Regions from separate parts of the Bacillus sp. BC05(2025) genome, predicted to be linked through region 1. Evidence: a T-box and tRNA genes for the amino acid it is inferred to sense, from the RefSeq annotation. Region 1 holds a T-box; the other holds one or more tRNA genes.
The links. The T-box of region 1 lies ahead of ileS2 (isoleucine--tRNA ligase). A T-box ahead of a tRNA ligase gene usually reads a tRNA of that ligase, here a tRNA-Ile.

Region 1 (6,321 bases):
GAAGTAACTCATGAAGAAATTGTTTTTGCTTTAGATGCGATTCAAGATCCAGTTTCATTATTTGAGCCGATTTATAACGATGGGGGAGATCCTATTTTTGTTATGGACCAGTTAAGTGATGAAAAACAAAAGGACGAGCAGTGGGTTGAAGAGTTAGCACTAAAAGAAGGAATGAAGCGTTTAAATGATCGTGAGAAAATGATTATTCGAAAACGTTTCTTCCAAGGAAAAACACAAATGGAAGTTGCAGAAGAAATTGGGATTTCTCAAGCGCAAGTGTCACGTTTAGAGAAATCAGCTATTAAACAAATGAATAAGACGATTCAAGGATAAGGTTTCACCATTTATGGTGAAACCTTTTTATATGTAACATAGTTTGTTTTGGCTCATAGTAGGGGAGAGATGTTCATATATTGAAAATAATATGTGGTTAGTAGAGGGTACTTCCTGTTCATTTGAGAAACAGTTTTTCAATTCGTCATATATAAGGGAGAGGATGAAAGTGATAAGAATTTCGGAATTGCAGATGAAAGATATAATAAATGTTTCAGATGGAAAAAGGCTTGGGAATATTGGAGATATTGAAATTGATATGAACACAGGGAAAATCGAATCTATAATTATTTCCAAACAGGCACGTATGTTAGGTATTTTTGGGAAAGATGTAGAAATTGTAATTCCTTGGAAGGAAATTGTGAAAATTGGGGAGGATGTCATACTTGTTAGAGTAAATACTGTTAATTCTGTAACAGAAACAATACAAACACCGACAATTTCATAAAGAATATTACAAATTCCTCTTTTTTTTCTGTTGGCATTATGAAAAAATAAAAGTATGGTAAAATAGACAGGAAGTACCATGCTTTTTTATGTTATTTTAATTAAAAGGAGCCGCTGTTATGATAGAACCATTTAAATATGTGGACGGTATACTGTATTTACAAGCGTGGAAAGAACTTGGAAACATTACTGCTGGATTTACGACAAAAGATGGTGGGGTAAGTACGGGCTCCTTTCATGCGATGAATTTAGGATTACATGTGAATGATATCGTGGAGAACGTTCATGAAAATAGACGCATTTTAGCAAATAAGTTACAGAAGCCATTAGAAAACTGGATTTGCTCTGAACAAGTTCATGATCATCATGTTGAAAAAGTAGGACAACAGGAAAAAGGAAGTGGCGTCTATTCATATGAAGACGGCATTTCAAAAACAGATGGCATTTATACGACTAATAATGATGTTCTTTTAACATCTTGTTACGCGGATTGTGTTCCACTCTATTTTTATGCGCCATCACATGGTATGATAGGACTTGCGCATGCTGGATGGAAAGGGACTGTAAAAGAAATTGCAAAGGAAATGATTCAAAAATGGAATGCAGAAGGCATTTCGAGTGATGAAATTCATGTTGCAATCGGACCAGCAATTGGATCTTGTTGTTACGTTGTTGATGATCGAGTATTAACAGCAGCAAAGCAAGTAGTAAACGGTTCTGTCCCTTATAAAAAAATTTCTGATGGGCAGTACGCAATTAATTTAAAAGAAATTAATCGTATATTATGTGTACAAGCAGGCATAAAAGAAGAGAATATTGTAATGTCATCTCTTTGTACAAGCTGTGAAGAGCAACTATTTTTCTCGCATCGCCGTGATCAAGGTAAGACAGGGAGAATGTTGAGTTTCATAGGTTTTAAGGAGGAAGAAAGCAAGTGACAGTACAAAAAAATTTAACAACTGTAAACGAAGCAATTAAACAATCTTGTGCACGAGCAGGACGTTCTTTGCAAGATATTAAACTCGTTGCGGTTACAAAAACGGTAGGAATTGAAAAAACAAACGAAGTAATTGAAGCTGGAATTATCGATTTAGGTGAAAATAGAAATGAAGGTTTCTTACAGAAGTACGAACATTTCGGTTCAAAAGTGAATTGGCATTTTATTGGGTCATTACAAACGAGAAAAGTAAAAGAAATCATTAATGAAATTGATTACTTACATTCGTTAGATCGTCTTTCACTTGCAAAAGAAATTCAAAAACGTGCGAATAAGAAAGTGAAATGTTTTATTCAAGTGAAAACATCATCTGAAGAATCAAAGCAAGGGTTGGCAATAGAAGAAACCGTTCCTTTTATTCAAAGTTTGCAAGAATTGGATAAGATTGAAGTGGTAGGACTAATGACAATGGCTCCGTTTACAGAAGAAGAGGAAGAAATCAGACGCTGTTTTAAGGAGTTACGTATGCTACAAACAGAGGTGCAGGAGCTAGAATTATTACATGCGCCATGTAAAGAATTATCAATGGGAATGTCTAATGATTACACGATTGCAATTGAAGAAGGTGCTACATATATTCGTTTGGGGACGATTTTAGTAGGAAAAGCGTAAAAGGAAGGAGAATCTTATTATGAGTTGGTCAAAAGTAAAATACTTCTTTTTTGATACACCTGAAGAAAAAGAAGCAGCTCAATATAGTTATGAAAAGGAGCAAACAGACATGAAGAAGCAGCAAGATCCGCCAGAACAACAAGATGTTACGTTTCCAAAAGCGCAAACGAAACAAAATGTTGTGAGCATTGAAACAGCAAAGCAATCTTCAAAAGTTGTTTTATTAGAACCACGCACATATTCGGAAGCGCAAGGGATTGCGGACCATTTAAAAGGTAGACGAGCTGTTGTGATTAATTTACAACGAATGTCTACGGATCAGGCTGTACGTATCGTTGACTTTTTAAGTGGTACTGTATACGCTATAGGCGGGGACATTCAAAAAATAGGACCGAAAACATTTATGTGTACGCCTGAAAATGTAGATATTGTTGGTGCAATTTCAGAGTTATTCGGTGAAGAAGAAGACACAAATATAAAGAGGTGGTAATACGCCATGGATACAGTTTTAAGGATTTTAGTTACTGCTATCGAGATATACTCGTGGGCACTTATTATTTACATTCTCCTATCATGGTTCCCAGGTGCAAAGGAATCAACCTTCGGAGACTTTCTTGCCCGTATTTGTGAACCGTATTTAGAACCATTTCGCAGATTTATTCCACCGCTTGGTATGATTGACATCTCACCACTCGTTGCGATTTTTGCGTTGAGACTTGCTACAAGTGGTTTAGTAACTTTATTCGGCTATTTCTTATAGTAAGAGGTTATGTGAATGAGCATCTATGAGCATTTCAGACCCGATGAAGAGGTCTTTGTGGATAAGGTGTTAGAGTGGAAGCGGGCGGCGGAGTACCATCAGGTGAAGTTAACAGACTTTCTTGATCCAAGACAACAACAAATTGTCACTATGGTAATAGGACAAGGGGATGTTGCTGTACAATTTGAAGGTGCAACGCCTCATGCAGAACGCAAAAGAGCACTCATTTATCCGGACTATCTAGTAGTAAATGAAGAGGAATTTCAAGTAGAAGTATTGGAAATTGACTATCCTTCCAAGTTTTATACGCTAGAACATAGGCAAATATTAGGTACATTCATGTCTCTCGGTTTAACGAGAGAAAAATGTGGTGATATTTTGCTTCAAGAAGATCGTGCCCAAATTGTAGTCGCAAAAGAAGTTGTATCTTATATTGAGATGAACTTACAATCTATAGGAAAAGTGAAAGTCTCCTTATCACCAGTGGAAGGGGAAAAAATTCTACAGATACAAGAAACGTGGGGAGAGAAATCTGGAACGGTTTCTTCACTTCGTTTAGATGTTATGTTAGCTGAAATGTTACATATATCTAGGCAAAAAGTACAACCTTTCATAAAAAATGGACTAGTAAAAGTGAATTGGAAAACTGTGGAGCAAACCTCATACGAATGTTATCCAGGAGATGTTTTTTCAGTGAGAGGGTATGGACGAAGTAAATTGTTTTCTGTAGAAGGTAGAACAAAGCGCGACAAATGGAGAATTTTGTATGGTATACTAAAATGATTGGTTTTTTAGAAGGAAATCCTCCTATTTTGTCGAAGAAAAGATATAATTGAAAGAGGAAATTTAGATAACTACTTGGAGGTGGCGTTGTGCCGTTAACACCATTAGATATTCATAACAAAGAATTTGGTCGCGGATTCCGTGGCTATGATGAAGATCAAGTAAATGAGTTTCTTGATCAAATTATCAAAGATTATGAATTAGTCATTCGTGAGAAAAAAGCTTTAGAAGAAAAAGTTGCGCAATTAGAAGGGAAGTTAGATCATTTCTCTAATATTGAAGATACGTTAAACAAATCTATCGTTGTTGCACAAGAAGCAGCAGAAGAAGTAAAACGTAATGCGCAAAAAGAAGCAAAATTAATCGTACGTGAAGCTGAAAAGAATGCAGACCGTATTATTAACGAAGCGTTAGTAAAATCAAGAAAAGTTGCTTTTGATATTGAAGAGCTTAAGAAACAAGCGAAAGTATTCCGCACTCGTTTCCGTATGTTACTAGAAACGCAGCTTGAAATGTTAAACAACGATGATTGGGATAAACTAATTGAGTTAGAAGACGAAGTAGACGAGCTGTTGAAAAAAGAAGAAACAGTGTAAGCTTGACGTTTTTCTCATTATTACATATAATTTTAAACAACATATTTATTAAGAAAAACGAAGATAGGGATAAGTACCTTTTTCATACCTTATATAGCGAACTGAGGATGGTGTAAGCTCAGGATAAGGAGATAATGGGAATATCACCCTGGAGTTCCTCGCTGAACAAATAGAGTAAGCGTAGGCGTATATTCGCGTTAAGAATATAAAGAGGATTGTATACATATGTATAGGATCTACTAGGGTGGTACCGCGGGAGACTTTCTCGTCCCTTTTTGGGATGAGAAGGTCTCTTTTTTATTCCGTTTTTTAAGTATTTCTTTTATACATGTAAGGAGGAATTGAGCATGGAGTACAAAAATACATTACTAATGCCAAAAACAGAGTTCCCAATGCGTGGGAATTTACCAAAACGTGAGCCTGCAATGCAAGAACAGTGGGCTGAAATGAATATTTATGAAAAGGTACAAGAACATACGAAAGGTCGTCCTTTATTCGTACTGCATGATGGACCTCCATATGCGAATGGTGACATTCATATGGGACATGCGTTAAATAAAGTATTAAAAGACTTTATCGTTCGTTATAAATCAATGACTGGTTACTGTGCACCATATGTGCCAGGTTGGGATACGCACGGTTTACCAATTGAGCAAGCTTTAACAAATAAAGGTGTAAAGCGTAAAGAAATGACAGTTGCTGAGTTCCGTAAGTTATGTGCAGAGTATGCATATGAACAAGTAGAACGTCAACGTGAGCAATTTAAGCGTTTAGGTGTACGTGCTGATTGGGATAACCCATATATTACTTTAGAGCCAGCTTATGAAGCACAACAAATTAAAGTGTTTGGTGATATGGCGAAAAAAGGTTATATCTATAAAGGACAAAAACCAGTTTACTGGTCTCCAACGAGTGAATCAGCTTTAGCAGAAGCTGAAATTGAATACCAAGATAAAAAATCAGCATCTATTTACGTAGCATTCCCTGTAAAAGACGGAAAGAACGTATTAGAAGGTGATGAGAAATACATTATCTGGACAACAACACCTTGGACATTACCTGCAAACTTAGGTATTTCTGTTCACCCAGAACTTGAATACGCTATTGTAAAAGTAAATGATGAAAAATATATTATTGCTTCTGAACTATTTGAGACAGTTGCAAAAACGTTAGAGTGGGAAAATGCTGAAGTTGTAAAAACGGTAAAAGGTAGCGAACTTGAGTATACAGTTGCAAAACATCCATTCTACGATCGTGATTCATTAGTTATGCTAGGTGATCACGTAACAACAGATGCAGGTACAGGTTGTGTTCATACAGCACCAGGACACGGGGAAGATGACTTCGTTGTTGGTAAAAAGTATGGATTAGAAGTACTTTGCCCAGTTGATGATAAAGGTGTATTAACAAATGAAGCACCTGGATTTGAAGGCTTATTCTATGATAAAGCTAACAAGCCAATTACAGAAAAATTAGAAGAAGTAGGCGCATTACTGAAACTAACATTCATTACGCATTCATATCCACATGATTGGAGAACGAAAAAACCAATTATTTTCCGTGCAACAGCACAGTGGTTTGCATCTATTGAAGCATTCCGTAAAGAGTTATTAGAAGCTGTTGCGGAAACAAAATGGGTACCAGCATGGGGCGAAACTCGTCTTCATAACATGGTTCGTGACCGTGGTGACTGGTGTATTTCTCGTCAGCGTGCATGGGGTGTGCCAATTCCTGTATTCTATGCAGAGAATGGTGATCCAATTATTACGGATGAAACAATTAACCATGTAGCA
Region 2 (6,321 bases), 340 kb from region 1:
AGCTTTTTTACGTAGAAAAGAAGGTTGCTCACAAATATTGTGGCAACCTTCTTTTTATTGTTCTTGTGTTTCTTTTTCTTTTTCTCGTTCAGCAGCCATTTCAGCAGCAATTACGTCGATTTCTTTTTTCAGTTCTTCTACCATTATTTCTTCTGGTACTTTACGAACGACTTGCCCTTTACGGAATAATAGTCCTTCTCCACGTGCGCCGGCAATGCCGATATCAGCTTCACGAGCTTCACCAGGACCATTTACAGCGCAGCCAAGTACTGCAACTTTAATTGGTACTTGTAGTGTAGAGATATATTCTTCCACTTCATTAGCGATACTAATTAAATCAATTTCAATACGACCGCAAGTTGGACAAGAAATAAGTGTTGCTGCATTAGATGCAAGGCCGAATGACTTTAATAGTTCACGCGCAACTTTTACTTCTTCAACTGGATCAGCACTTAATGAAATACGTAGTGTATTTCCGATGCCTTTACTTAAGATTGCTCCAAGACCAGCGGCACTTTTTACAGTTCCAGCAAATAACGTTCCAGATTCTGTAATACCTAAATGTAATGGGTAATCAAAAGCACGTGCAGCTTTTTCGTATGCTTCAATTGCTAAGTTAACATCAGAGGCTTTCATAGATACGATAATATCATGGAAATCTAAGTCCTCTAAAATTTTAATGTGATGTAGGGCGCTCTCAACCATACCATCTGCAGTTGGGTATCCGTACTTTTCTAAAATGTGACGCTCTAATGAACCTGCGTTTACACCGATACGGATTGGAATACCGCGTTCTTTTGCTGCATTTACAACAGCTTCTACTTTATGGCGACGACCAATGTTACCTGGATTGATACGTACTTTATCAATGCCACCTTCAATTGCTTTTAAAGCAAGGCGATAATCAAAATGAATATCAGCAACAAGTGGAATGTTGATTTGTTTTTTAATATCAGCAATAGCATTTGCTGCGCGTTCGTCTGGAACAGCAACACGCACGACTTGACAGCCAGCTTCTTCTAAACGTTTAATTTCAGCAACTGTTGCCTCAACATCATGTGTTTTTGTTGTTGTCATACTTTGTATAATTAATTCATTATTACCGCCAATTGTTAAATTACCGACTTTAACTGGACGTGTTTTTGTACGATGAGTCATTTCATTCACGAATAGATCGCTCTCCTTATAAAAGAAGTTTCTTATTTAGTCCCTTATATCAATGAAAGTATACGTGATACAGGGCTATAGAAACCGAAGTGCTCGGTTTCACTTTTACTATTGTATCAGCGCCTTTATGTAATTGACAAGGATTAAGTGATTGCTTATTGATATAACGGGAATTTATAAGACTTTCCAAGTTGTATTTTTGTAGCGGATGTATTTTTATTTAATTGTTTAAAATCATCAATTACTTTTTCGATAGAAGGAATTTTCTTCTTATTAATTGCTTCTGTAATGGAAAGAACCGTATCACCTGTTTTGACTTCGATTGTTTTATAAGTGACATCTGTTTCTTTTTCCGCTTTGTTCTCTTTCTTTTGTTTCGTATCTGTACTTTCTTTTTTTATCGTTTCGGCCGCATTTGTCTTTTTATATGAACTTAACATCGGTAAAGTGCCGATTTTTATATCGTAATAAAATATATAACCAAGAACAAGCACGAATAAGAATATACCTAATCTTTTCATATTCTTCACTCCTTTGCTAGGAATATATGCTTGTCCAAAAAAAAAATGCCTATTTAGGCATTTTTTTCGTTCGGTTTTGGAACTTCTTTAATTGTTAAATATAGGACAATTAAAACAACTGCGATATAAATGAATGTTGAACCAGGTACAACGATTTTGAATAAATCCATAATCATAAAGAAGATTGTTGGAATTGTGTAGCTGTAAGCAGTTAACGTCCATACTTGCTTATAAGATAATTTACGTTGACCACTCATAGCAGAACCGATAAACGCAAGTAAAGTAATTCCTAAGAAAGTAATAAACAGTTGGAATAGGTATACTAACACGCCAATAACTGCTAATAAAATTGGATAAATACTATCGAATACAGAAATAAAATCTTGCAAATCTTTCTTCTCAAGAGATGTCCCTAATAAATCATTGTAGGAGTATGTTTGTGTTTGACCATTTCCTATAGAAACTACTTTATCTTTTAAAATAAATAAACCAGTTTTATTCTGATATTTTTCTATATCTGTTGTGTTTGGGTCAAATACGAAAAGGGCATCTCCCTCTTCTTTTTGAATAGGTTGCTCAATATCAGCTTTTAGTTCACCATTTTCGATTTTAAAATCAGGTAAATCTTTTTCAATTGCTTGATTTACCATAGTAACACTATCTTGGATAAAGCTACCGTAAAAGAATGTTCTTGGAATAGTAGTGATTAGACAAAGTAGCATAATATACAAAATTGTTTTTCCGATTTTTTGAAAACGGAATAACGCCATATCTTTAGGCGAATATACGCTTTTGGCTAATTGGGTAAATATGGACATAGATTCACTTCCTTTATGTATGTATAAAATCATTGTAACGTAGGAATCTAAGGAATCTCAAGATATATTATATTTACATATAGTGGAGATAACTAAATTTCTTTTTATTAATTTTCTTCTTTTAAACGAGAAAAATACAATTGACACTTTTCTTTTTTATATGGTAAATTTATCTTACATTTCTTAAAGAATATATCCGATAGGAATTCCTTTATTTGATGTATTGTTACATACATAATTGTGGACCCTTAGCTCAGCTGGTTAGAGCAGACGGCTCATAACCGTCCGGTCGTAGGTTCGAGTCCTACAGGGTCCATATCCATTTCACATGTTTATTATGTCAGCAGGAAGCTTCCTTGTAGAAGGGAGCTTTTTTTACGGAATATATGAGCATTTTAATTGAAAAGAAGTGGGAATTTTGCTACTTTAATGATAGCAAGACAATGTGATTTATTTGTTTGCACCCTATGGCAATTAGGGTAGAATGAAGTTGTATGTCACTTAAGTGGCAATACATAAACTGGGAGGAATATAACAATGGCAAAACACGAATTACCAAATTTACCTTATGCGTATGATGCTTTAGAGCCTCACTTTGACAAAGAAACAATGAACATCCATCATACAAAACATCATAACACGTACATCACAAACTTAAACGCTGCTTTAGAAGGTCATGCAGAATTAGCTGACAAAAGCGTAGAAGAATTAGTTGCAAACTTAAACGAAGTACCAGAAGCAATCCGTACAGCAGTACGTAACAATGGTGGCGGACATGCTAACCATACATTCTTCTGGACAATCTTATCTCCAAACGGCGGCGGACAACCAGTAGGCGAACTTGCAACTGCAATTGAAGCGAAATTCGGTAGCTTCGATGCATTCAAAGAAGAATTCGCAAAAGCTGGCGCAACTCGTTTCGGTTCTGGTTGGGCTTGGTTAGTAGTAAATAATGGTGAGTTAGAAGTAACAAGCACACCAAACCAAGATTCTCCTCTAACTGAAGGTAAAACTCCAGTTATCGGTTTAGATGTTTGGGAGCATGCTTACTACTTAAATTACCAAAACCGTCGTCCAGACTACATCGGTGCATTCTGGAACGTTGTAGATTGGAACGCTGCTGAAAAACGTTACCAAGAAGCAAAATAATTGTAATAACGATAGAAAAAGCTAGGAGAATGCTCCTAGCTTTTTTCTGTACTTTCCTTTTACATAATTGGGCTTGTCTTTGGAAGACTAGAACATGAAGTAAAGGAGAGTTGTGTATGAAGTGGAAACATGTAATTGGTGACGTTGAAGTGAATCGGGATTTAGTGTTATTACTCCTTATCGGAGGTTTATACACGCTCGCAATTTCTTTATCGAATACGTTTGTTAACATTTATTTATGGAAACAAACACAAAATTATGTGAATCTTGGCTTGTATAATTTGGCCAGCGTTGTATTGCAGCCTCTCACATTTCTTGTAGGTGGGAAATTAGCGAAGCGTATTGATCGCTCAATCTTGTTACGAATAGGTGTAGGCACGCTCGCGATTTTTTTTATCGTTGTTTTAGTAGCGGGGAAAAGCGCTTCTCACTATATTTTATTGATGGGGGCTCTTTTAGGAGTCGGATATGGTTTTTACTGGCTCGCGTTTAACTTATTAACATTTGAGATTACAGAACCAGAAACAAGAGATTTCTTTAACGGATTTCTTGGGCTTCTTACATCCTTCTCTGGCATGATTGGACCGATAGCAGCTGGATACACAATTTCACGTATGGAAAAGTGGAGTGGTTATACGGTTATATTCTTTCTTTCGTTACTGTTATTTGCAATTGCTGTCATTTTAAGCTTTTTTGTATCTAAGAGAGAATGTGAAGGACGATATGAAATTGTACAAGTATTGAAAGAGCGGCAAATTGATAAAAATTGGGGAAGAATTACACGTGCTCATTTTTTCCAAGGGTTGCGAGAGGGAACGTTTATTTTTGTTATTTCAGTGTACGTGTATTTAGCAACTGATAGCGAGCTTGCATTAGGGAAATATAGCTTAGTAAATTCGGCAGTATCATTTGTGTGTTACTATTTAGTCACTCGTATGTTAAAGAAGGAATGGCGGAAAAAAGCAATTTTGCTTGGAGGCATTATTTTATATGCTGTCGTATTTTTAGTTATATTCAACGTTACATACACAAAATTACTTATTTATGCAGCGTGTATCGCGATTGCATACCCCATATTACTCGTTCCGTACGGATCCATGACATATGATGTAATTGGTAGAGCGAAAAATGCGAGAGAGTGGCGAGTTGAGTATGTAGTTGTTCGGGAATTGTGGTTAAATGCAGGAAGAATTTGCTCGATTTTAAGTTTTTTATGTGCTGTACTATTCTTCCCTCCTGAAAAAAGTTTGCCGTACTTATTATGTATTTTAGGTGCAGGACATTTTCTTATTTATTTTGCAGTTAAAAATGTCAAATATAATGAGGGAAATGCGAGTAAAACAAGTGTTGTAACGCAAGGGACCACGCAGAATCAAACAGAACCAGAAGGTTAACTTCTCGGTTGTTTTATGCTAGAATAGAAAAAGATGTAAGACAGCAGTGAGGACACCTGTATGAAGGTGTCCCTTTCACATTACATAGCTGTTGGTAGAGGGGGTTTGTATGGGCAAGAAGCAGAAACAACAAAAGAAAAAGACTCACGTTCCTTTTCGGTTAAACGTGCTGTTTTTCTGCGTGTTTTTAATGTTCTCCGCGGTTATTGTAAGGCTTGGTTATGTACAAATTGTTCGCGGTGAGGAATATAAGAATGAAGTGGAGAGGAAAGAAAACTCGACGATAAGTAATCCTGTACCACGTGGGAAAATATTTGACCGTTATGGGCGAGCTGTAGTAGATAATGCAGCTGTACGTACGATTACATTTACAAAAATGAAAGGATCAACTGCAGAGGCTCGCTTAGAAACAGCGAAAAGGCTAGCAGATTTGATTGAGGTACCGACAGATAAATTAACAGATCGCGATAAAAAAGATTATTGGCTTGCTATTCATAAAGAGGAAGCGAAAGAAAAAATTACGAATAAAGATCGTCAAGATTTTAAAGATAAAAAAATTGACGATAAAGAATTAGATGAGCGTCAACGAAATCGCGTGACAGAAGAAGAAGTGAATCAATTATCCGCAAAAGATTTAGAAGTACTAGCGATTAAAAGCAAAATGGACGGCGGATATGCAATGACACCACAAGTCATTAAGAAGGATGCTACAGAACAGGAATATGCGATTATTAGTGAAAATCTAGCAACATTACCGGGTGTAGATACGAATGTTGATTGGGATCGAAAATACGTTTATGATGATTTGTTCCGAAGTGTACTTGGCGGGGTGTCAACGTCTGATGAAGGTTTACCGAGAGAAAGACTAGATTACTATCTTGTTCGTGATTATAATCGAAATGACCGCGTAGGGAAAAGTTATCTTGAGCAGCAATATGAAGATAGTTTGCACGGTAATAAAGCGGAAGTGAGAAATATTACAGATAAAAACGGTAATATTTTAGAAACGATTAATGTATCAAAAGGACAAAGTGGTAACGATCTAAATTTAACAATTGATATGGAATTACAAAAGCGTGTAGAAGAAATTATCACGAAAAATTTATTGAGATATAAAGGGGGACAACCTCTTTTAGATCGTGCATTCGTTGTAATGATGAATCCAAAAAATGGTGAAGTTTTATCTATGGCAGGGAAACAGTTAGTGGAAGAAAATGGCGAAACGAAAGTGCAAGATTTCGCATTAGGAACGATGACAAGCTCTTATCCGAT

Region 2: it has a tRNA-Ile gene. The T-box ahead of ileS2 (isoleucine--tRNA ligase) is inferred to sense a tRNA for this amino acid. The anticodon was not compared.

What each region holds. Positions count from the first base shown of each region.
Region 1 covers NZ_JBWYRA010000003.1:471,997-478,317, forward strand. Annotated here, with positions in the region: gene sigG (RNA polymerase sporulation sigma factor SigG) at 1-333, shown strand, start outside; gene ACZ76X_RS13250 (YlmC/YmxH family sporulation protein) at 497-781, shown strand; gene pgeF (peptidoglycan editing factor PgeF) at 900-1,718, shown strand; gene ACZ76X_RS13260 (YggS family pyridoxal phosphate-dependent enzyme) at 1,715-2,389, shown strand; gene ACZ76X_RS13265 (cell division protein SepF) at 2,409-2,879, shown strand; gene ACZ76X_RS13270 (YggT family protein) at 2,886-3,149, shown strand; gene ACZ76X_RS13275 (YlmH family RNA-binding protein) at 3,165-3,932, shown strand; gene divIVA (septum site-determining protein DivIVA) at 4,022-4,528, shown strand; T-box leader at 4,580-4,804, shown strand; gene ileS2 (isoleucine--tRNA ligase) at 4,876-6,321, shown strand, end outside.
Region 2 covers NZ_JBWYRA010000003.1:135,391-141,711, forward strand. Annotated here, with positions in the region: gene ispG (flavodoxin-dependent (E)-4-hydroxy-3-methylbut-2-enyl-diphosphate synthase) at 55-1,158, opposite strand; gene ACZ76X_RS11355 (hypothetical protein) at 1,323-1,688, opposite strand; gene ACZ76X_RS11360 (DUF1189 domain-containing protein) at 1,742-2,506, opposite strand; tRNA gene ACZ76X_RS11365 (tRNA-Ile) at 2,749-2,822, shown strand; gene sodA (superoxide dismutase [Mn]) at 3,044-3,655, shown strand; gene ACZ76X_RS11375 (MFS transporter) at 3,772-5,049, shown strand; gene ACZ76X_RS11380 (peptidoglycan D,D-transpeptidase FtsI family protein) at 5,159-6,321, shown strand, end outside.